DNA from 2 places in the Pseudactinotalea sp. Z1732 genome. Region 2 is predicted to be linked to the other one. Evidence: riboswitches for the same ligand, from Rfam matches in the RefSeq annotation. Region 2 holds a riboswitch; the other holds the start of a gene.
The links. Region 2 has a riboswitch for S-adenosylmethionine ahead of ACPL7H_RS04490 (hypothetical protein). Riboswitches for the same ligand answer to the same signal wherever they lie in the genome.
Positions count from the first base shown of each region.

Region 1 (7,671 bases), on a different contig from region 2:
GAACGCGTCGGCGGCCCGCTCGGGCCCGGCCGCCAGGGCCCGGACCTCACCGACCTTCTCATCGGCGAACGCCAGCCAGGACCGCAGCTGCGCGGGCAGCTGGGGTTCATCGGCCACGGTGTGCGGCACGTGGAACAGCGAGGTGGAGGTGGACACCGCCACGGTGGCCTCGGGCCCGGCAGCGCCGCGCAGGGCGGTGAGTTTCTCGTGGGCGGCGTCCAGGTCGGTGCGCCACACGTTGTGCCCATCGACCAGCCCGGCCACCAGGGTCACCCCGGACAGGTCCGCACCCGCCACGTCGTCGGGGACGTCCCCGCGCACCAGGTCCAGTCCGATCGCCTCCACCCCGCTTCGGGCCAACGGGGTGAACGCGCTGCCCAGCCGGTGGTAGGGCGCGGCCACGAACAGCGCCGGTCGCTCACTCGCCCCGGCCAGGGTGGTGTAGACCCGGGAGACCAGTTCGCCGAGTTCGGCCCGGGAGATCGGCCAGGTGTCGGAGACCAGCCCCGGCTCGTCCAGCTGCACCCAGGGAGCACCGGCCTCGGCGAAGGCGGCCAGCCACCGGGCGTACACCGCGGTCAGGTCATCGATACGGTCCAGCGGGCTGAAGCCGTCCGGGGCCGCCTCACTGGCCTTGGACAGCAGCAGGAACGTGATCGGACCCACCAGCACCGGGCGGGTGATCACGCCGTCCTCGGCGGCCTCGGTGAACGCTGCCACGCTGGGGGTCTCAACCAGATCGAAGGCGGTCTCCGGGCCGATCTCGGGCACCAGGTAGTGATAGTTGGAGTCGAACCACTTGGTCATCTCCAGCGGTGCCCGGTCACCCTCCCCGCGGGCCACGGTGAAGTAGCCGGCCAGGTCCAGCGATCCGTTCTGATCGCGCAGGTCGTCGAACCGCGCCGGGATCGCCCCCACCTGTGCGGCCACCGAGAGCACCTGGTCATAGAAGGTGAAGTCGGAGGGGATCGAGGCGTCCTGGGCGTCCAGACCCAGGCCACGCAGGCGGGTGCGCAGATCCGCACGCAGCGCGCGTGCGGATGCGGTCAGTTCGGCGGCGTCGGTGCGGCCGGCCCAGAAGGACTCCACGGCTCGTTTGAGTTCGCGATCCGGGCCGATCCGGGGGTAGCCCAGGATGGTGGCGGCGGGGAACGGGGTGTGCTGTGTCATGAGACTTCCTGTTCGGGTGCGGTTGAAGATCAAGCCGACGACGGCGGGGCCGGGTGGGGGCGCTCCTCGCCGGGGCTCAGGCCAGGGTGGGAACCGGGCGCAGCCCGGACCCGTAGAGCAGGTCCAGTGCCGGCGTGGCGGTGTTGAAGGTGTACACGTGCAGGCCGGGTGCCCCGAGGGCGAGGATGTCGTTGACCAGCGAGCGGGTGGCCTGCAGACCCAGCCGGTAGGCCTCCTGCTTGGAGGCAGCTCCATCCAGCGTGTCCAATAGACCCTCGGGGGGGCGTACGCCGGTGAGTTGGTGCAGCTTGCGCAGCCGGCGCGGGTCGGTCAACGGGATCACCCCCGGCAGGATCGGGATGTGCACCCCGGCCGAGCGGGCCTGTTCCAGCAGCGCGGCGTAGTGCCCGGCGTCGTAGAAGATCTGGGTGATCGCGAAGTCGGCACCGGCCTCCTGCTTCTCCACCAGGGCGGCGATGTCACGCGGGTCGACCACCGGGTTACCGGTCTTGTCGCGCAGTGCGCCGGGATAGGTCGCCACCGAGATGCTCAGCGGGTTCACCTGCCCGGTGGTGGCACCGGCATCGCCGAACCGTTCGGCCTCGATGGACCGCAGCAGGCGCACCAGTTGGCTGGAGCGGGTCAGCCCCTGCGGGTGCGGCTCCCAGTCCGGTTCGCCCGCGGGCGGGTCCCCGCGCAGGGCGAGGAAGTCGCGCACCCCCTCGTCGAGCAGGTCCTCGATCACCCCGCGCAGTTCCCCCGCGGAGGCCCCCACACAGGTCAGGTGGGCGATCGGGGTGACCTCGGTCTCGGTGACGACCCGCCGGATCAACTCCCGTGAGGTCTCCCGGGTGGAGCCGGACGCGCCGTAGGTGATGGAGAAGAAGTCCGGTTGGGCCGCGGCCAGTTCCGCGAGGGTGCGCACCAGGGCGCGCTCGCCCTTCTCCGAGCGCGGGGGGTAGAGCTCGAAGGAGATGGTCGGTCGGTCGGAGGGCACACGAAGAAGGCTAGCCGTGCTCATCGGATGCGCCCGTCGGGGGATGCCTGCATGAAGAACTCCATCGGTCCTGGCGTGAGCACCCTTCCCGCGGGAGGCTTCCGTTGGGGGTTGCTGCGGCGTCGTGGAGCCAGGTCTCTCGGCCGCTCTGGATGGTCGGTAGCCAGACTACGGGCCTGCTGCCGGGCAGGCACAAGAGTAAAGTCCGCCCGTCTCATCCCCTGAGATTCCGGTCTGGCTGGCGCCGTGACGCTCGTGAGGTGTCCGCAACGCCCCGGGACGCACTCGGCTTGCGCCGTAGGGTGGTCGCGTGCGCGCCGACCGGGACCCGATCCATCAGGCCCATCAACAGTGGGTCCGGCACGGCTGGGCTGAAGCCGCCGACGGCATGGCCCTGGTCACCTCGATCGTGCGGGTCAACCAGTTGCTGGCCGAGCGCATCGATTCGGTCCTGCGCCCGATGGAGTTGACCTTCGCCCGGTACGAGGTGCTCCGGTTACTGTCGTTCGCCGCCGGAGGGGAGATGGCGATGTCCCGGATGGGCTCCTTGCTGCAGGTGCACCCGACCAGCGTGACCAGCCTGGTCGAGCGGCTGGTGCGGCAGGGCTACGTGGAGCGGGTGCGCAGCAACTCCGACGGCCGGGTCGTGCTGGCCTCCCTGACCGTTACCGGGAGGACGGCCGTGGAGGAGGCGACCAGCGCGCTCAACGCCGAGGTCTTCATCCGACCCGGTCTGCCGCCCGAACAGGTTCGGGAACTGACGAAGTTGCTGGGCCTGATGCGCGCCGACGGCGGCGATCAGGTGCAGCCACCCCCTATCGAGGAATAGTTGGATGTCCTAGTATCTGGAGTAGTCGCACCCGACGGTGAGCCGAGGACGCCATGACCGAACAAGCACGACCCCTGCATGTGCCGGAGCACCCGGTCCGCGTCGTCACCGCTGCCAGCCTGTTCGACGGGCACGACGCCTCGATCAACATCATGCGCCGGATCATGCAGTCCCAGGGCGCCGAGGTGGTGCACCTGGGCCACAACCGGTCGGTGCAGGAGGTCGCCGAAGCCGCACTGGAGGAGGACGTCCAGGCCGTTGCCGTCTCCTCCTACCAGGGCGGGCACGTGGAGTACTTCGAGTACCTCGTCGACCAGCTCGCCGAACGCGGCGCCGGCCACATCAAGGTGGTCGGCGGCGGGGGCGGCGTGATCGTGCCCGAGGAGATCACTCGGCTACGCGAATCGGGAGTGACGATCTTCTCCCCCGAGGACGGTCAACGACTCGGACTGCCGGGGATGGTCAACCAGGTCATCGAACAGGCCGACGTCGACCTGTGGGAACTCGGCGGAGCCGACGTCCACGCCGTCCTGGCCGGGGACCGGACGGCGCTGGCCCGGGCGGTCACCGGCGCCGAACTGGGGCGCATCAGCGAGGCCGACCGAGGCCGGTACGTCGAGGCCGCCGGGCGGCGCACCGTCCCGGTGCTCGGGATCACCGGCACCGGCGGTTCGGGCAAGTCGTCCCTGACCGATGAGGTGCTGCGCCGCTTCCGGGTGGACCAGGGCGACCGGTTACGCATCGCGGTGCTGGCCATCGACCCCACGCGGCGTAAGGGCGGTGGTGCGCTGCTGGCCGACCGGATCCGGATGAACGCCCTGGGCGGTGAGCAGACCTACTTCCGGTCCATGGCGACCCGCGGGGACAGCGAGGTGCCCGAGGCGGTCCCGGCCGTCCTCGACATCCTCAAAGCGGCGGGTTTCGACCTCATCATCGTCGAGACCCCCGGGATCGGGCAGGGTGACGCGGGCATCGTTCCGCTGGCCGATGTGTCCCTGTATGTGATGACGCCGGAGTTCGGAGCGGCCAGCCAACTGGAGAAGATCGACATGCTCGACTTCGCCGACGTGGTCGCGATCAACAAGTTCGAGCGCCGCGGAGCGATGGATGCGCTGCGCGATGTGGGCCGCCAGATGGTGCGCAACCGGGAGGCCTTCGGTTCCAAGCCACAGGACATGCCCGTCTACGGCACCTCCGCGGCCACCTTCAACGACGACGGCGTGACGGCGCTGTACCAGGAGCTGCGCGACCGGCTCGGCGAACACGGACTGGAGGTGGGCGCGGGCGCGTTGCCCAGAGTCGACGTGCGGTACTCGTCGATGATCACCCCGGTGGTCCCCGCGGCCCGGGTGCGCTACCTGGCCGAGATCGCCGAAACGGTCCGGGGCTACCATGCCGACACCGAGACCTACGCCGATGCGGCCAGCCGGGTGCAGCACCTGGAGTTCACACTCGAGGAGTTGTCCGCGGCAGGCAAGGCGCACGACGACGTGGCCCGGCTTGCCGAGGACGCACGCCGGGCGTTGCCGGCCGAGGTGCTCGAACAGCAGCAGCAGTGGCCGGCGACGGTGCAGGTCTACTCCGGGACCGAGCACACGGTGCGAGTGCGCGAGCGTGACATCACCACCCGCCTGACCCGGGAGTCCCTGTCCGGCACGAAGGTGCCCCGGGTGGCACTGCCGCGCTTCCGCGACGCCGGGGACATGGTGCGCTTCTGGCGCCGGGAGAACCTGCCCGGGCGCTTCCCGTTCACCGCCGGGCTCTATGCGTTCAAGCGGGCCGATGAGGATCCGACCCGGATGTTCGCCGGTGAGGGCGACCCCTTCCGCACCAACCGGCGGTTCAAGCTGCTCTCCGAGGGCCAGCCGGCCACTCGGCTGTCCACCGCGTTCGATTCGGTCACCCTCTACGGTCACGACCCTGCCGCCCGGCCCGATATCTACGGCAAGGTCGGCACCTCCGGTGTCTCGATCGCCTCGCTGGAGGATATGAAGGCTCTCTACGACGGCTTCGACCTGGTGTCGCCGGCGACCTCGGTGTCGATGACGATTAACGGGCCGGCACCCACCGTGCTGGCGTTCTTCCTCAATGCCGCCATCGACCAGCAGCTGGACGCCTTCCGCCAGGACGAGGGGCGCGAGCCCTCAGCCGCCGAAGCCGAGGAGTTGCGCGGGCACGCCCTGGCGAACGTGCGCGGCACCGTGCAGGCCGACATCCTCAAGGAGGACCAGGGGCAGAACACCTGCCTGTTCACCACCGAGTTCTCGCTGCGGATGATGGGCGACATCCAGCAGTGGTTCATCGACAACGGGGTGCGCAACTTCTACTCGGTCTCGATCTCCGGCTATCACATCGCCGAGGCCGGGGCGAACCCGCTCAGCCAGTTGGCGTTCACGTTGGCCAACGGGTTCACGTACGTGGAGTCCTACCTGGCACGGGGGATGGACATCGACGACTTCGCACCCAACCTGTCCTTCTTCTTCTCCAACGGGATGGACCCGGAGTACTCGGTGATCGGGCGGGTGGCCCGCCGCATCTGGGCGGTGGCGATGCGGGAGAAGTACGGCGGCGGCGAGCGCAGCCAGAAACTGAAGTACCACGTGCAGACGTCGGGTCGTTCCCTGCACGCCCAGGAGATGGACTTCAATGACATCCGCACCACCCTGCAAGCCCTGATCGCCATCTACGACAATGCCAACAGCCTGCACACCAACGCCTACGACGAGGCCGTGACCACCCCGTCGGCCGAGTCGGCGCGCCGGGCGCTGGCGATCCAACTGATCATCAACAAGGAGTGGGGACTGGCACTGAACGAGAACCCCAACCAGGGCTCGTTCATCATCGATGAACTCACCGACCTGGTCGAGGAGGCCGTGCTGGCCGAGTTCGACCGGATCTCCGAACGCGGTGGTGTGCTCGGCGCGATGGAGACCGGGTACCAGCGCGGCAAGATCCAGGACGAATCGCTGCTGTACGAGCACCGCAAGCATGACGGCACGCTACCGATCATCGGCGTGAACACCTTCCGCCGTCCACCCTCGGAGGAGCCCGAGGACGCCACGGTGGAGCTGGCCCGCGCCACCGAGGCGGAGAAGCGCTCCCAGTTGGAGCGCGTGGCCGACTTCCAGGACCGCCACCGCGAGGAGGCCACCGAGGCGCTGGAACGGCTCAAGCGTGTGGCGGTGACCGGCGAGAACGCCTTCGCCGAACTGATGACCGCCGCCAGGGTGTGTTCCCTGCAGCAGGTGACCGAGGCATTCTTCGAGGTGGGTGGCCAGTACCGGCGCAACGTGTGAAACAGAACGCTTCCGGGCGGAGTGTCGGTGCCGGGGTGCATGCTGAGCGGGTGCGACATTGGAGGCAGATGGCATCGGCTGGACACCGGCGCCGATCGCCCGCAGATGCGGAGGAGATCATGACACAGCACACCAGGGAGAACACCGAGACCACCGAGGCCGAGGCGCGCGCCGAACGCGACGCGGTCCTGCACCTGATCGGCGGGGACGAGGACGGCCTGCGCGCCCGGCTGGACGGCGAGGGCCTGACCGGATGGGAGTGGTCGCTGCTGAGCGAACTCGAGCAGTGGGATCAGCGCCTCGGCGCCTGAGCCATCCCGCCCGGGCCGAGGTCCCGCCCGAGGGACACGCCTTGAGCGAGAGACACCCCCAGCCGATTCAGTTGGAGAATCGGTCCGCAGGTGGGTGGCACACCCGACTTCGAGCCCGAGGTTCCGCCATCCGGTCAAGGTCGACACCCTAAACATCGGATGACTAGGCTTTGGGCTGGCATCTGGGAGCCCCCGGCAGCCCCGACAACACCACACCAGAACAGGGAAAGAACACCATGCGATTCGGGCGAGTAGGACCGGCCGGGGCTGAGGTCCCGGCAGTACTGGACGGCGACACCTGGCGCGACCTGCGCACGGTGACCGAGGAGATCGACGGCGAGTTCCTCGGCCGACAGGGTGAGGTGGACTGGGCCGGTGTGCTCGGGGGCCTGACGCCGCTGGAGCCCGGCCGCATCGGCGCCCCGGTCGCACGGCCCGGCAAGGTGGTCTGCATCGGCCTGAACTACCGCGATCACGCCGCCGAGTCCGGGATGGACATCCCCGCCGAACCGGTGCTGTTCATGAAGGACCCGGCTACCGTCGTCGGCCCGGATGACCAGGTGCTCATCCCCCGCGAGTCGGTCAAGACCGACTGGGAGGTCGAACTCGCCGTCGTCATCGGTCGGACCGCCCGGTACCTGCCCGACGAGCAAGCGGCTCTGGACTGCGTGGCCGGGTACGCCATCGCCAACGACGTGTCGGAGCGGGAGTTCCAGCTCGAGCGCGGCGGGCAGTGGGACAAGGGCAAGAGTTGCGAGACGTTCAACCCGCTCGGCCCGGTACTGGTCACCGCCGATGAGGTGGCCGACCCGGGCAACCTGAACCTGCGCCTGTGGGTGAACGGGGAGCTGCGCCAGGACGGCACCACAGCGGACATGGTGTTCGGCGTCGGGCACATCATCCACTACCTGAGCCAGTTCATGGTGCTGCACCCCGGTGATGTGGTGAACACCGGCACCCCGGCGGGGGTGGCGATGGGCCTACCCGGCCAGCCCTACCTGCGCGCCGGTGACGTGATGGAACTGGTAATCGAGGGCCTGGGCCGTCAGCGCCAGGAACTGGTGCAGG
Region 1 covers NZ_JBMPQC010000007.1:100,742-108,412, reverse strand. Annotated here, with positions in the region: gene metE (5-methyltetrahydropteroyltriglutamate--homocysteine S-methyltransferase) at 1-1,170, opposite strand, end outside; gene ACPL7H_RS13645 (methylenetetrahydrofolate reductase) at 1,247-2,167, opposite strand; SAM riboswitch class I at 2,226-2,326, opposite strand; gene ACPL7H_RS13640 (MarR family winged helix-turn-helix transcriptional regulator) at 2,478-2,996, shown strand; gene icmF (fused isobutyryl-CoA mutase/GTPase IcmF) at 3,050-6,292, shown strand; gene ACPL7H_RS13630 (hypothetical protein) at 6,412-6,603, shown strand; gene ACPL7H_RS13625 (fumarylacetoacetate hydrolase family protein) at 6,840-7,671, shown strand, end outside.
Region 1: linked by a shared signal. The riboswitch ahead of ACPL7H_RS13645 (methylenetetrahydrofolate reductase) and the one ahead of ACPL7H_RS04490 (hypothetical protein) in region 2 are both predicted to bind S-adenosylmethionine.

Region 2 (7,671 bases):
GCCGTCGGCGCGGAAGCGGCGGTGGCCCCGGGGCGCACCGTCTGCTGGCTCACCTCGTAACTGACCGCCGGGATGTCCACAGCCGAGTGCCAGGAGGTCGGGGACGAGGATTCACCCTGCTCCCCCACCGCGATGCCCTCGGCCGCGGTGTTCGCCTCGCGGACCGCGCGCTGGATGGCCGTCAGTTCCCCTGATCCGTCGACCCCGCGGCGGGCCCGCACCGAGGCCGGTGGCCGCACCACCGGACGCCGGCCGGTACTGGTGCGTTCGGCCGGCCGGGCATCCATCGTGGGCGGTGCCGGCGCCGCGGCTCGCTTGTCCCGCAGGGACTTGCGGGACACCGGCACCATCAGCGCCGTCGCCGGGCCGCCGTCGGGCGAGGGCGCGCTCGGCATCGCCGGACTCCCCTCCCGTTGCTCGGGCTCGGACCGGGTCTCCTGATCCTCGGAGGTACGCCCGGCCGCAGGCTCCTGCGGCTCACGCCGCTCCTCGGCCTCCTCCGAAGCCCGGTCAGCCGCGGCCTCCTCCGGCACGCTCCCCGCCGCAGGCTCCTCCGGCTCACGCTGGGCTGCCGTCTGCCCGGGATCGCTCCCGGCTGTGGGACCGTCAGGCTCACGTCGACGCACCGGTTCCTCGGTCCGGTCTGTCTTCGGCTGTGCGGGCGGCTCGGTCGCCGACGGCGCGGACAGTGCCGACACAGCCGAGGCCGCGGTGGCGGCCCGCTCGGCTTCCCGGCGCGCCCGTCTGCTGCGGGGCGGCGGATCCGTAGCCGAGGCCGCTGAAGCAGCGCTCGCCGGTTCGGCGGCCGAGGCGGCCGACAGGCTCTCGGCCTCGATCCGCTCGAACTCCGAGGTGGGTACCAGACCGTCGGGCCCATAGGTCAGGGCACCGCTGGCCAGCGCCTCATCACGGGCGCGCCGTTCGCGCCGTGTCAGGGGACGCTCCTCCGCCCGGCCCGCCGCGCGGGCGCGGGCCCGCTCGGCCTCACGCCGTCGGCGTCGCTCCCCCAGACCGGCCGTGGTGGTGTCCTCGTTCGGGTCGACAGGCTGGTTCACGCCGAGGTCACCGCCACCGCGTCACTGTCCCTCCCGTCAGTGCTGACACCCAACTCCGGCCGGTGGAACGTGGCTGGGTCGCGGTACAGGCCGTGCTTGGCGATGTACTGCACCACGCCGTCGGGTACCAGGTACCACACCGGCTTGTTCTCCGAGACCCGTGCGCGGCAGTCGGTCGAGGAAATCGCCATCGCGGGAATCTCCAGTAGGGAGTACTCACCATCGGGTAGGTCCTGACCGCTGAGTTCGTGCCCCGGGCGGGTGACTCCCACGAAGTGGGCCAACTCCCACAGTTCCGGGGAGTCCTTCCACTGCAGGATCTGGCCCAGCGCATCGGCGCCGGTGATGAAGAACAACTCCGCTTCCGGGAAGGTCTTGTGCAGGTCCCGCAACGTATCGACGGTGAAGGTCACCCCGCCGCGGTCGATGTCGACCCGCGAGACCGTGAACCGGGGGTTGGAGGCGGTAGCGATCACGGTCATCAGGTACCGGTGCTCGGCCAGGGTCACGTCGCGGTCCGACTTGAAGGGCTGCGCGCCGGTGGGCACGAAGATGACCTCGTCCAGATCGAACTCGTCGGCCACCTCGCTGGCGGCAACCAGGTGACCATGGTGGATCGGGTCGAACGTGCCGCCCATGATCCCGATCCGGGTGCGCGTGGGTGTGCTCACGTCAACTCCGACACTGTGTAATCGGGCAGTCTCACTTGTGACGCTGGCGGGTACCAACCGAGCGGAAGGCGAGCGTCACCAAGAGCAGGAACATCAAGATGGTGATGGACACTACTCCATACCCCACGGGCGGCATGGGCATGTTCGATGCCTCAGCGGCCAATGCGGTGAAGGTCAGCAGCGAACTGCTCATCGACTCCGGTCCTCTCTGTTCCTGGCTCTACAGCCACAGTTTCGCACGTTCCCGCCCGGGTTCCTACCACCCCGGTGACGCGCGCCATACCAGGGGCGCTGCGCCGTCGATCATCCGAGACACAACTCTACCGCCCAGCTGACGCCGACCACCTGCCGGGCCACGCCGCGGTCCGGGCAGGCCTGCGCGGATGCGCCTCACCGTCAGCCGCTCAGGTTCGGATGTGCCCGTCTCCCTCCACCACCCAGGTGGTGGTGGTCAACTCGGTCAGGCCCATCGGTCCGCGTGCGTGCAGTTTCTGGGTGGAGATCCCGATCTCCGCGCCGAGGCCGAGTTGGGCGCCGTCGGTGAACCGGGTGGAGGCATTAACCATCACGGCGGCTGAATCCACCTCGGTGGTGAACCGTGCCACACTCCGGGTGTCGGTGGTACAGATGGCGTCGGTGTGCCCGGAGGAGTAGGTGCGGATGTGCTCCAGGGCGGCATCGATGTCATCGACCACGGCCACGGCCAGGTCGGCGCTGAGGTACTCGGTGGACCAGTCCTGCTCGGTCGCCGGGAGCACCTCGACGTTGCCCGGGGCCAGGGTGCGGGTGCGCTCGTCACCGTGGATCCGCACCCCGGCGCCGTCCAGGGCGTCAAGGGCCGCGGGCATGAAGTCCGCAGCGGCTTCGGCGTGGACCAGCAGGGTCTCCAGGGCGTTGCACACCCCTAACCGGTGGGTCTTGGAGTTCAGCAACAGGGACAGCGCCTGATCCAGCGGCGCGCCGGCATCGACGTACAGGTGGCAGTTGCCCACCCCGGTCTCGATCACCGGCACCGTGGATTCGGTCACCACCGTCTGGATCAGTCCGGCCCCGCCGCGGGGGATCAGTACGTCGATGAGCCCACGGGCCCGCATCAGCGCCTGGGCGCCGGCGCGCCCGTAGGCGTCAATGGACTGCACCAGGTCAGCGGGCAGGCCGGCCTGCTCCAGTGCCTCACCCAGGACCGCCACGATCTCCTGGTTGGACTGCGCGGCGGCCGAACCCCCGCGCAGCACCACCGCGTTCCCGCTCTTGAGTGCCAGGCCGGCGGCATCGACTGTGACGTTCGGGCGTGCCTCGTAGATCATGCCCACCACGCCCATGGGTACCCGCACCTGCCGCACCCGCAACCCGTTGGGCAACGTGGAACCGTGCAACACCTCTCCCACCGGGTCCGGCAGGGCGGCCAGGTCCCGCAACGCCTCGGCGATCCCCTCGACGCGGCCGGCGTCCAGGGTGAGCCGGTCCAGCAGGCCCGGGCTCATCCCGCCGGCCTCCTCCCGGCGCACGTCCACATCGTTGGCAGCCACGATCCGTTCGGAGGCACCCACCAACGCATCGGCCATCCGGTGCAGCGCGGCGTCCTTGGTGGCCCGGGTGGCCCGCGCCAGGTCGCGGGCGGCCACCTTCGCGTCGGTGGCCACCTGCTGCACCTGCGCCGTCACGTCCGCAGCGGGCTGCGCCGTCGTCTGAGTCATGCAGCCAAGCCTACGCCGCCGCCGCGCTCCCAGGCCGCGGCCGGTGCGCTGCGGCCGTCGATCCGGGCCCGTCCGCCACGGGAACCGGCGAGGGCTGCCACACCGGTTCCCTCTAGGATCGTGCCTATGGACACCGCGTCGTTCTCCTCCCTGATCGCTTCGGCCCAGGAATACCTGAACCCCAGCGAGGCGGAGGACCGGAAGTCGGGTGATGTCGCAGCCACCCTGGTGACGGCCGCCGGAGCGCGGTACTCAGGGGTGTGCATCGACACCCCGTGCGGAACCGGCTTCTGCGCCGAACACGCCGCTATCGCCGCGATGGTGACGGCCGGAGAGTTCCGTATCGCCCAGATCGTGGCAGTGTGGCGCGATGAGGCCGGCACCCTGCACGTGGTCTCACCGTGCGGACGCTGCCGCGAGTTCATCCGACAGATCGACCCGGCGAACATCGACACCCAGGTGATCCTCGGCCCGGGGCGCTCGGCACCGCTACGCGACCTGTTGCCCGAGAACGACTGGCCGGCCGGACCGCCTGAGAAGGACGGCTCATCGCACCCGCACCGGGGCACGCCGGGAGCGAGCAGGCGTCGCCGCGGGCGTGACCGGAGCCGTCGCCGGCGTACGCAGCCCGAGTTCGGTCAGCGCCGGCAGCAGGTCCTGGGCCAGAGCCACCACATCGGTGGGTACCGAGGCCGGCACCACGGTGAACCCGTCGGCTCCGCCGGCCCGGACCCACGCGTTCCAGAGCGTGGCGAGGTCCTCGGCGGTCCCGATGGTGCGCAGAGCCGGCAGCCCGGAAGGCAATTCCAGTGAGGACAGCAGGTCCCAGCGTGCCTGTGCGCTGGCCCGATCGGCGGAGATCACCGTGTGCACATCGACCAACACCTTGACGTCACCGGGTGCCCGGCCCCACTCGATTGCCGCTTCACGGATCGCAGCCCGGGCGGCACGGGCCTCCTCCAGGGTTGCCACCGACAGCCGTGCCACGTCAGCGCGCGCCGCAGCCAGCTCGGCGTCCACACCGTTGCGCACCGGTACCACCACCAGTGGACGGACCGGTTCGCGAACCACATCATCCACGGTGCGCTTGCGGGGGGCGGCCACCGGCGCGTCCAGCACCGCATCCACCGTGCGCGCACCGGTGCCCTGGGCGGTGGCGCCCTGCTCGAGCTGCCAGCCCGCGCGCTGGGCACTGGCCCGGTGCACCGAGGCGATGGCACCAGCGACGTGTTCGGGGCGCGTGATGCCCAGCGGAACTGTGGCCACCAGGGCGGCCCGGGTGGTGTGCCGGGCAAGGCGGGAGGTAGCCAGCGCCCCGTCCAGCCAGGCGTCCCGGCGCCGCTTACCACCGAGCCGGAATGTCTCATCCAGCGAGATCAGGTCCACCCCGCCCCGGTCGGCGAGGGAGGCCAGGCCGGCCAGGCGGCCCATGATGAATTGCTCGGTCTCGGCGTTGCGCTCGCGCTGCCAGTCCCGGGGCGCGCCGGCATTGGACAGATCCAATCCGACCAGGGACGCGGTCTCGTTCACAGATGCAGGTACAGCAGACATGGGGTGCTCACTCTCGGTGCAAGAAAGGGCTCAACATTGCTGCCTCAGCGCGGGTCGCACGCCCGGTGTGTCACGCATCGGGCTCAGGTGCGCACCGACCGGCTGAGGGGTGGCGCCGAGGGGCCGTCAGAGGGCCCGAGGCTGCCGGTTGAGGTGTCGGCTCAGGCCGACATGAAGCAGCAACACATCGCACACATCACACAGGAGACGTGGCGTCGCTGGTACGCAAGGGTCCTGTCGGTGTGCATCGCTGTCTTCATCCTTCTGTCTGCACCGCGGGGAGCGGTGATGCGCTTGCCGGGGGCCATGTGGCCCGCGGCCAGGTCATCTCCCGGAGCACCCCGCCGCGCGGGGGGTTGCCGGTCAGCAAGCCGGGACTTGGCGCTGACGCTCTGAACCTGGGATCAACCTATGAGTCGGATAGTTGCCGTGTCAACTATCTTGCCGTGTCAACTACCTAAGGGCTGCGCATTCGGTCGCCACGACGCGGTCCCAGTCCGAGACGCCGGAGCGCGCCGTCGGCTGATGCGACCGCCTCGCCGGCCTCAGTCGGTGCGGTCCAGCACCACCAGGTCATCCCGGTGCACCACCGCGCGGGCACTATCCGGGCCGAACTGCTCCCGCATCTGCACCGAGGTGCGGCCCAGACGCGCAGGGAGTTCCTCAGCGCTGTAGGAGGCCAAGCCTCGAGCCACCACCCGGCCGGCTGGATCCAGCACGTCGATCGGGTCGCCGGCGTCGAACTCCCCCGTCACGTCCACCACGCCGGCCGCCAGCAGCGACTTCTTCCCGGCAGTGATCGCCTGCACCGCACCCTCGTCGACGCTGATCGAACCTCCGGTGTGCGCGGCGTGGGCCAGCCACAGCCGCCGGGCATTGGTGCGCCGTCGGGCCGGCTCGAACCAGGTGCCCACGTCCTCACCGGACAACACGGCCCCGGCATTGTGTGCCGCGGTCACCACCACCGGGATCCCGGCGCCGGAGGCGATCGCGGCGGACTCCAACTTCGAGACCATGCCCCCGGTGCCCACCGCCCCGCCTCGTGCGGTGACCTCGATGCCCTCCAGGTCTCGTCGGTCCCGCACGCGTGCGATCCGCCGGGCACCGGGCAGCCGGGGCGAGCGATCGTACAGGGCGTCGACGTCGGTGAGCAGCACCAGGGCGTCGGCTTTGGACAGGTGCGAGACCAGAGCGGCCAGCCGGTCATTGTCACCGAACTTGATCTCCTGGGTGGCCACGGCGTCGTTCTCGTTGATCACCGGCACCACTCCCAGCGCCAGCAGTCGTTCGACGTTGCGCTGGACGTTGCGGTGATGTGCCCGGCGCACCACGTCCTCCACGGTGAGCAGCACCTGGCCGACGGTGAGCCCGTGGGCACCGAACGCGCGCGTGTAGTGCGCCATCAAGAGCCCTTGCCCGACGCTGGCCGCGGCCTGGGCGGTTGCCAGGTCCCGGGGCCGGCCGCTGAGCCCGAGGACGCCCAGCGCTGAGGCGATGGCCCCGGAGGAGACCAGCACCACCTGCCCACCCGCGGCTCGGCGACCGGCCAGGACCTCGACGAGCGCGGTGAGCTTGTGTACATCCAGCCGCCCAGCCGCGTCGGTGAGCGAGGAGGAGCCGATCTTGACCACGACTCGTCGGGCGCGACCGGGGTCCCCCAGTTCACGCCGGTCCGTCACGGTCTTGGTCACGGCACCATTGTGGCGCACCCGATCACGATTCGGACGGGACCGTCCATGTACTGGGCGCCCCGGGCCCCGTTCGGTGCGCGCCGATGAGGTGACCTCACTGCTCCCGGTCGATCCACAACTCCTCGCGAGCGGCAGCCTTGGCGTCCATCCGGTTGTGGAACTCCTCGCGTTTCTCCGCCCGAGTAGGCCGCTGCCGCTCCTCCAGACGCACGTCGGAGCCGCGAGCGCCCAGGAGTTCGGGGCCGGTCATCATGGTCGGCTCCCAGTCGAAGACCACGCCCTCGGGGCCGTCACCGATCACGACCTCCGCACCCGGGGTGGCGCCCGCTTCGAACAGCGCCTCCTCCACTCCCAGGCGGGCCAGCCGGTCGGCGAGGTAACCCACGGCCTCATCGTTGGCGAAGTCGGTCTGGCGCACCCAACGCTCTGGTTTGGTTCCGGTGATCAGAAAGTACTCGTGGTCACTCCTGCGCCGGGTGACAGCGAACCCGGTTTCGTCCACCGCGCGGGGGCGCAGCACCGTCGGGGTTGGCTCCGGCGGTGGGGCGGCATCGCGGGCCTGTTGCACGATCTCGGCCAGTCTGAAGGACAGCGGCCGAAGGCCCTTGCGCGCTACCGCGGAGACCTCGAACACCTCCAGGCCACGGGCCTCCAGGTCGGGCCGCACCAGATCGGCCAGGTCCTGGGCCTCGGGCACGTCCACCTTGTTCAGCACCACCAACCGGGGGCGCTGCGCCAGCGGCACCCGGCCACCTTCGATTCCGACGTCGGCACTGTAGGCATCCAGTTCCGCCTCGATCGCGTCCAGATCGCTGATCGGGTCCCGGTTCGGCTCCAGGGTGGCGCAGTCCAGCACATGGACGATCACGGCACACCGCTCGATGTGTCGCAGGAACTCCAGGCCCAAGCCCCTGCCCTGGGAGGCGCCGGGGATCAACCCGGGCACGTCGGCCATCGTGAACCGGGCCTGTCCGGCCTGGACCACTCCCAGGTTCGGTACCAGAGT
Region 2 covers NZ_JBMPQC010000002.1:138,944-146,614, reverse strand. Annotated here, with positions in the region: gene ACPL7H_RS04520 (hypothetical protein) at 1-1,055, opposite strand, end outside; gene nadD (nicotinate-nucleotide adenylyltransferase) at 1,052-1,726, opposite strand; gene ACPL7H_RS04510 (hypothetical protein) at 1,758-1,919, opposite strand; gene ACPL7H_RS04505 (glutamate-5-semialdehyde dehydrogenase) at 2,131-3,423, opposite strand; gene ACPL7H_RS04500 (hypothetical protein) at 3,420-3,689, opposite strand; partial or broken gene ACPL7H_RS04495 (cytidine deaminase family protein) at 3,652-3,807, shown strand; gene ACPL7H_RS04490 (hypothetical protein) at 3,970-4,974, opposite strand; SAM riboswitch class IV at 5,260-5,373, opposite strand; gene proB (glutamate 5-kinase) at 5,520-6,665, opposite strand; gene obgE (GTPase ObgE) at 6,760-7,671, opposite strand, start outside.